Regions from separate parts of the Micromonospora sp. NPDC051925 genome, predicted to be linked through region 2. Evidence: riboswitches for the same ligand, from Rfam matches in the RefSeq annotation. Region 2 holds a riboswitch; the other holds the start of a gene.
The links. A riboswitch is a leader RNA that binds a small molecule or an ion and turns the genes downstream of it on or off. The one in region 2 is predicted to bind cobalamin.

Region 1 (3,404 bases), on a different contig from region 2:
CCCCTGGCCGCGCGGGTCTGGTCGTACGCGGGGTGCGCGCCGAACTGCTCGGCGAGGCCGGCCGACGTCTCCAGGGCGGTCAGGAAGATCTCCTCCTGCACCCGGGTGGACAACTCCCTGGCCTCGGCCGAGTCGAACGGCAGGCGCAGGGCGAACAAGGCGTCCTGTAGGCCCATCAATCCCAGCCCGACCGGCCGCCAGCGCGGGTTCGACACCGCCGCCTGCTCGGCCGGGTAGTAGTTGATGTCGATCACCCGGTCCAGGAACACCACCGCCGTGCGCACCGTCGCGCGCAGCTTCTCCCAGTCGACGCCGCCCTCGGTGAGGTGCGCGCCGAGGTTGACCGACCCCAGGTTGCACACGGCGGTCTCGGTGTCGCTGTTCACCTCGAGGATCTCGGTGCACAGGTTGGACAGGTGGATCGTGTTGCCCGGCGCACCGGTCTGGTTGGACAGCCGGTTGGCCGGGTCCTTGAACGTCATCCACCCGTTGCCGGTCTGCGCCAGGGTGCGCATCATCCGTCCGTACAGGTCCCGGGCCTTGACCGTGCGGACCGCCTTCTTCTCCGCGATCCGGTAGGCGGCGTCGAACTCCTCCCCGTACAGGTCGGGCAGCTCCGGTGCGTCGGACGGGTCGATCAGCGACCAGTCGGCGTCGGCCTCGACCCGGCGCATGAACTCGTCCGGGATCCAGTTCGCCAGGTTGAGGTTGTGGGTGCGCCGGGCGTCCTCGCCGGTGTTGTCCCGCAGCTCCAGGAACTCCTCGATGTCCGGATGCCACGGCTCCAGGTAGACGCAGGCCGCCCCCTTGCGCCGGCCGCCCTGGTTGACCGCCGCCACGCCGGCGTCGAGGGTCTTCAGGAACGGCACGATCCCGTTCGACCGGCCGTTCGTGCCCCGGATCAACGCGCCCCGGCCGCGCACCCGCGACCAGGAGATGCCGATGCCGCCGGAGAACTTCGACAGCTTCGCCACCTGGTGGTAACGCTCGTAGATCGAGTCCAGCTCATCGCGCGGCGAGTCGACCAGGAAGCACGACGACATCTGGGTGTGCCGGGTGCCGGAGTTGAACAACGTCGGGGAACTCGGCAGGTACGCCAGCGAGGACATCAGCCGGTAGAACCCGATCGCCTCGCCCGGCGTCTCGGACAGCCCGCAGGCCACCCGCAGCAGCCAGTACTGCGGCGTCTCCACCACCAGCCGCGACTCGGGGTGCCGCAGCAGGTAGCGGTCGGCGACCGTACGCAGCCCGAAGTACTCGAACCGCAGGTCACCGGCCGGGTCCACCGCGTCGTCCAGTTTGCGGGCGTTACGGGCCACGAACGCGGCCGTGCCATCCCCGACCAGGCCCAGGCCGTGGGCGTACCGGATGGACTGGCTGAAACTCGCCACCGCCTGCCCGCGGACCTCCTTCTCCACGTACGCGGCCAGCAACCGGGCCGCCAGCCTGGAGTACTGCGGTTCCGCACCGATCAACTCGGCCGCCGTCTGGATCGACAGCTTGTCCAACTCCGCCGTGGTCGCCCCGTCGTAGAGGCCGCTGATCGTCTTCGTGGCGACCCGCAACGGGTCCACCTCGTCCAGGTCGCCGGCCCACCGCTCGACCGCTCTGACGATCTTGTTGACGTCCACCGACTCGGTGTCCCCGTTGCGCTTGCGTACCCGCATCGCCGGCCGGCGGGGCTCCGCCCCGCCGGCACGGGACGAGGGGTTCTCCTGCACGAACGTCATGACCTCTCCTCGCTGTCACCGATGGCCTTCGGACGGCGGGAGAACGCCAACGGGCGCGACGCGACGGCCGGCCCGGCTACTGGCGTCGGTCGTCCCGCGCGACCTCCGACCGCCGCGCGCAGCAGCGCACGGCGCGCTGGCAGGTCTTCGGACTCGCGGGCCTGACCGGGATCACCGGTCGCCTACTGGCCGTCGCTTCCCAGGCCCTGAGGCCCAGTGCGTGATGACGGCGGTCGTTCCCACTTACCGCTGCGGGGCAGTCCCGGATTCACACCGGGTTCCCTGTTGCCTCGACCGCACCACTCGGGACGGTCGAACCAGCTGCGTGAGACACCATATATGGCGACCATGGTGGGCAGGCAACACAAGATGTCGCGTCGGCGTGTCGGATTCGTCTCACCGTTCGCCCCGGGCCGCCGGTGCCGGGCCTGCCGGGCGGCAGCAGCCGGTCGTCGGCACCGCTGCGCTGCGCGGCGCGACCGCGCCCGGGTCCTGCGCCGTCGGAGGTGACCCGGACCTGCCCCCGACCGACCTCGTCGGGTCCAAGGGCCCGGCGCTCCGAGCGGCTGTCGCGATGCGGCTACGAGCGGCGGATGCCGGCGAGGAGGAGATCGGCGAGTCGGTTGATGACGGGAGCCCTGGCCGCCGGCGGCAGCCGCCCCAGTGCGGCGACGGCCAGGAGGCCGGCCCGGACGTCGTCGGCGTCGACGCCGTCGCGGAGCCTGCCTGCGGCCCGTGCGCGGGCGACCAGCACGTTCAACGCCCGGGTGTGTTCCCGGCGTTCTTCCTGGAAGGCGCTGCCCGCACCGCCGGAGCCCAGCAGCGCCTCGTTGAGCGCCTGGTCGTGGATCTGTCGATCGGCGAACGCGAGGACCATGCCGGACAGCGCCCGCCACGGGTCGGGGTCGTCGAGGGCGTGGCGCATCTGCACGCCGCAGGCTTCGACGCGTTCGACGAGGACCGTGGTGACCAGCTCCGCGCGGGTCGGGAAGTGCCGGTAGAGGGTCGCCACACCGATCCCCGCTCGTCGGGCCACCTCCCGCATGGGCACCTCGAGCCCCGCCGTGGCGAACGCCTCCCGGGCTGCCGCCACCACCCGCTCCCGGTTGGATCGGGCATCGGCACGCTGCTTCTGAGGCATCTCGACCGTCATCCCTCTCACTTGGCTCCGTGACGGAACGGCTGCTCCGGTTCCGATCTACGGTACGGGCTACGCCCAGTTCGTCGAGGCAGAGGAGCCGCTGATGTTCGCAGTGCAGTACGACCGGTTCGGCGGTCCGGAGGTGCTTCACCTCGGCACCGCCGAGGCCCCACGGCCAGGAGCCGGCCAACTCCGGGTACGGGTGCGGGCAGCCGGGGTCTCCCCGGTCGATGCCGGTCTCCGGTCGGGTCGTACGCCGATGGGCGTCCGGTTGCCGCTGCCGCACATTCCGGGCGTCGACGCGGCGGGAGTCGTCGACGAGATCGGCGACGGCGTTGCCGGTGTGGCCGTCGGCGACCACGTCTTCGGTGTCCTGGACGTGGCGAAGCTCGGTGGGGGCAGTGCCCAGTTCGCGGTGCTGCCGCTGTGGGCACACAAGCCGGCGACCATGTCGTGGGCGCAGGCGGGTGCGGCGGGCTCCAGCGTCGAGACGGCCACCCGGGCCCTCGACCTGCTGGGGCTGCAACCGGGCA
Region 2 (3,404 bases):
CAGAACAAGTACGCGCTGGACAACCGGAGTGACCAGGATGCCCTGGTCCGTGAGTGCGGCGTGCGGGGCATCGCCTACGTGCCGTTCTTCGCCCTTGCCGGGGTCAACCGGGAGGGTGGGGCGCGCACCGACCACGCCGCAGCCGTGCACGCCGTCGCCCGCGCCCACGGCGTCACCCCGCAGCAGGTACGCCTCGCCTGGACCCTGCACCAGGGCCCGCACGTGCTGGCCATCCCCGGCACCGGTGATCCGGAGCACGTGGCCGAGAACGTGGCCGCCGCCGCGCTGCGACTCACCCCCGACGACCTGGCTGCTCTCGGCTGAGCCGTCGTCCTCGGCCGAGTAGTCGGCCTCGGCGGTGTTGGCCGCTCTCGGTGGTGTCGCCGCTCTTGGTGGTGTCGCCGCTCGCGCGCGGGGTAGCTGCGGTGGCCTGGGGCGCCCGTTCAGCCAGCTGTCACGGGGCTCGCAGCGCGCTGCCAGGTAGGGGTGCTCCACTGGAGGGACGCCGAGGAGAGGAACGGGCAGATGGGCTGGTTCAACCGGCGGCCCCGGGCCGTCGAGGGCATCCCGACCAAGCTCGACCGGGAGGCCACCCGGGAGGATCTGACCGCGCTGGAGGATTTCGTGGCGGCCCACCGGGGGGTGGAGTTCTACCTCGAACCGGAGACCACCGCCACCGACACCACTGTCGTGGCGATCGCGCACGACGGGGAGTGGATCCGTCGCCGTACCGGCTCACCGCGCACGGCGGCGAAGCTGGCCCACCGGCACGCGGTGCCACTCTACGAGGCGGCGAAGACCGGCTATCCCGAGCGGATGCGGGCCTGGAACCGGTCCCACCCGGAGCGCCGGTCCCGCTGAGTGTCGGGCTGCTGGGCGCCGGTCCTGCTGGGCACCGGTCCTGTTGGGTGCCGGGGTGCTGTCCGGGGCCGGCGGGTCCGATGTCGAGCGGGTTGCCGGTGAAGGTACCCCTGTTGCCGTCCTTTCGAGCTGATGACGTTGACGGATCAGCGTCGCTTGACGTTGACGGATCGGCGTCGTGGGGTCGATGGCCGTCCCGGTGAACCCAACGGTGACGGCCTGAGTCGTTGACGTCATCAGCTCGACAGCGTGCAAGGGAGACATGTGACCCGCCGGGCCGCTGCACCGTCGGCCTCAGGCCGGGCGTGATGCTCCGGCCCGCTGTCGTCGAGCCCCGGGGTTCGACGTGCCGGTTCCGCCCGTCCCCGGCAGCGAGGTCTTCGTCTGCCGCTCGGCCGTGGAACGCCGGGCGTGGTGGCTGCTGCGTGCGAGGGGCGCGACGGCCTCGTACGGCCCCGTCACGCCGGTCGATCAGCTCCGTCCGGTCCGGGTGCCCGCCGTTGACCTCGGGGTGAGGAGTGTGGCAGCATTCGCGGCCTGACGGCAGTGAAGGAAGTCGGTGTGATTCCGACGCGGTCCCGCCACTGTCACCGGGGAGCGATCCCCCCTCGCGAGTCACGACCGTGTGTGTGCGGTTGGAAGACCGGGGGTGAGCGTCGATCCGGAAGCCAGGATACTTCGGCCGTCGGAGAACCCCAGGGCGTGGACACCCGAGGAGGATCCGATGACGCGCAGCGTCTCCACCGCCGCCGATCCGTTGATGGTCGGCTATCCCACCGCCGTGACCGGGCCGTGTCGCCCGATCGGTCGGCGTGCCGCATGCCGCTGACGACCGCCCCGAGCGCCCCCGCCGCCCGGCGCGGGTGAGTCGATACCTCCGTCGCCGCTGAGCGGCGTCCATCCACTCCGCCCGACCAGCCACCACGGTCGACTCGGGTGTCACTCTCCGGAGCTGCACGTGCGCATCCTGCTGTTGTCCACCGCCGACACCGACCTGCTCGCCGCCCGCGCCAGCGCCGCCGACTACCGACTCGCCAACCCCGCCCGGGTCGGTGTGGACGCCGTGCCGGCGCTGCTCGACGGCGTCGACCTGGCTGTCGTACGGCTGCTCGGTGGTCGGCAGACGTGGCCGGACGGCCTCACCGCGGTGCTCGGCTCCGGCGTGCCCACGATCGTGCTCGGCGGTGAGGCGGTGCCCGACGCGGAGCTGATGGCGGTCTCCACGGTGGCCTCCGGGGTGGCCACCGAGGCGCTGTCCTACCTGGTCGAAGGGGGTGCGGAGAATCTGGCCCAGCTGGCTCGGTTCCTGTCCGACACGGTCCTGCTCACCGGCGAGGGCTTCGACCCACCCACCCCCACCCCTGCCTATGGCATCCTCGGCGCCACGCCAACGCCCACGCCAACGCCCCGCCCGAGCGGAGGCACCGGCCCGGTCGAGGGGGCCGAGCCGGTCGAAGGGACCGGGTCGGCTGCGGGGGTCGGGTCGGCTGCGGGGGCCGGGTCGGCGGGTGGGGAAGGTGGTGCCGACGGTCGGCCGACGGTCGGGATCGTGTTCTACCGGGCGCACGCGCTGGCCGGTAACACCGGCTTCGTCGAGACCCTGGCCGATGCGGTCGACGCGGCCGGCGGCAACCCGTTGCCGATCTTCTGCGGCTCGCTGCGCGGCCTCGCCCCCGGCGACGGGCCGCTGGACCTCTTCGCCCGCTGCGACGCCCTCGTCGTCACCGTCCTCGCCGCCGGTGGGACGGTCGCCGCCGACGCCTCCGGCGGGGGTGACGAGGATGCCTGGGACGTCGGCGCGCTCGCCGCCCTGGACGTACCGGTGATCCAGGCGCTCTGCCTGACCAGCACCCGTGCGCAGTGGGCCGGCAGCGACGCCGGGCTGTCCCCCCTGGATGCGGCGATGCAGGTGGCCATCCCCGAGTTCGACGGCCGGATCGTCACCGTGCCGTTCTCGTTCAAACGGATCGACGCCGACGGGCTGTCGGTCTACGCCGCTGATGCCGAACGCGCCGCCCGGGTCGCCGGGATCGCTGTCCGGCAGGCCCGGCTGCGGCATCTGCCCCACGCCGACAAGCGGCTGGCGATCGTGCTCAGCTCCTACCCGACGAAGCACTCCCGGGTCGGCAACGCCGTCGGGCTGGACACCCCCGCCTCGGCGGTACGGCTGCTCGCCGCCCTCGCTGCCGCCGGCTACCACCTCGGCGACGCGCCGCCGCCCACCGACGGGGACGCGCTGATCCACGCGCTGATCGCCGCCGGTGGCCACGACGTCGAGTGGCTCACCCCGGAACAGTTGTCCGCCGCCGAGGCCCGGGTGCCGGGGGAGACCTACCGGCGCTGGTTCGACCAGGTGCCGGTCGACCTGCGGGACCGGATGCGGGAACACTGGGGTGAGCCACCCGGCCAGCTCTACACCGACGACGGCGACATCGTCCTGGCCGGGCTGCGGTTCGGCAACGTCACCCTGCTGATCCAGCCGCCACGGGGCTTCGGTGAGAATCCGATCGCCATCTACCACGACCCCGACCTGCCGCCCAGCC

Region 1: linked by a shared signal. The riboswitch ahead of ACIG87_RS04000 (ribonucleoside-diphosphate reductase subunit alpha) and the one ahead of cobN (cobaltochelatase subunit CobN) in region 2 are both predicted to bind cobalamin.

The regions. Positions count from the first base shown of each region.
Region 1 covers NZ_JBIUCH010000002.1:290,208-293,611, forward strand. The annotation lists gene ACIG87_RS04000 (ribonucleoside-diphosphate reductase subunit alpha) at 1-1,730, opposite strand, end outside; cobalamin riboswitch at 1,851-2,067, opposite strand; gene ACIG87_RS04005 (TetR/AcrR family transcriptional regulator) at 2,311-2,871, opposite strand; gene ACIG87_RS04010 (NADP-dependent oxidoreductase) at 2,975-3,404, shown strand, end outside.
Region 2 covers NZ_JBIUCH010000004.1:147,274-150,677, reverse strand. The annotation lists gene ACIG87_RS07095 (aldo/keto reductase) at 1-324, shown strand, start outside; gene ACIG87_RS07090 (hypothetical protein) at 526-861, shown strand; cobalamin riboswitch at 1,411-1,540, shown strand; gene cobN (cobaltochelatase subunit CobN) at 1,820-3,404, shown strand, end outside.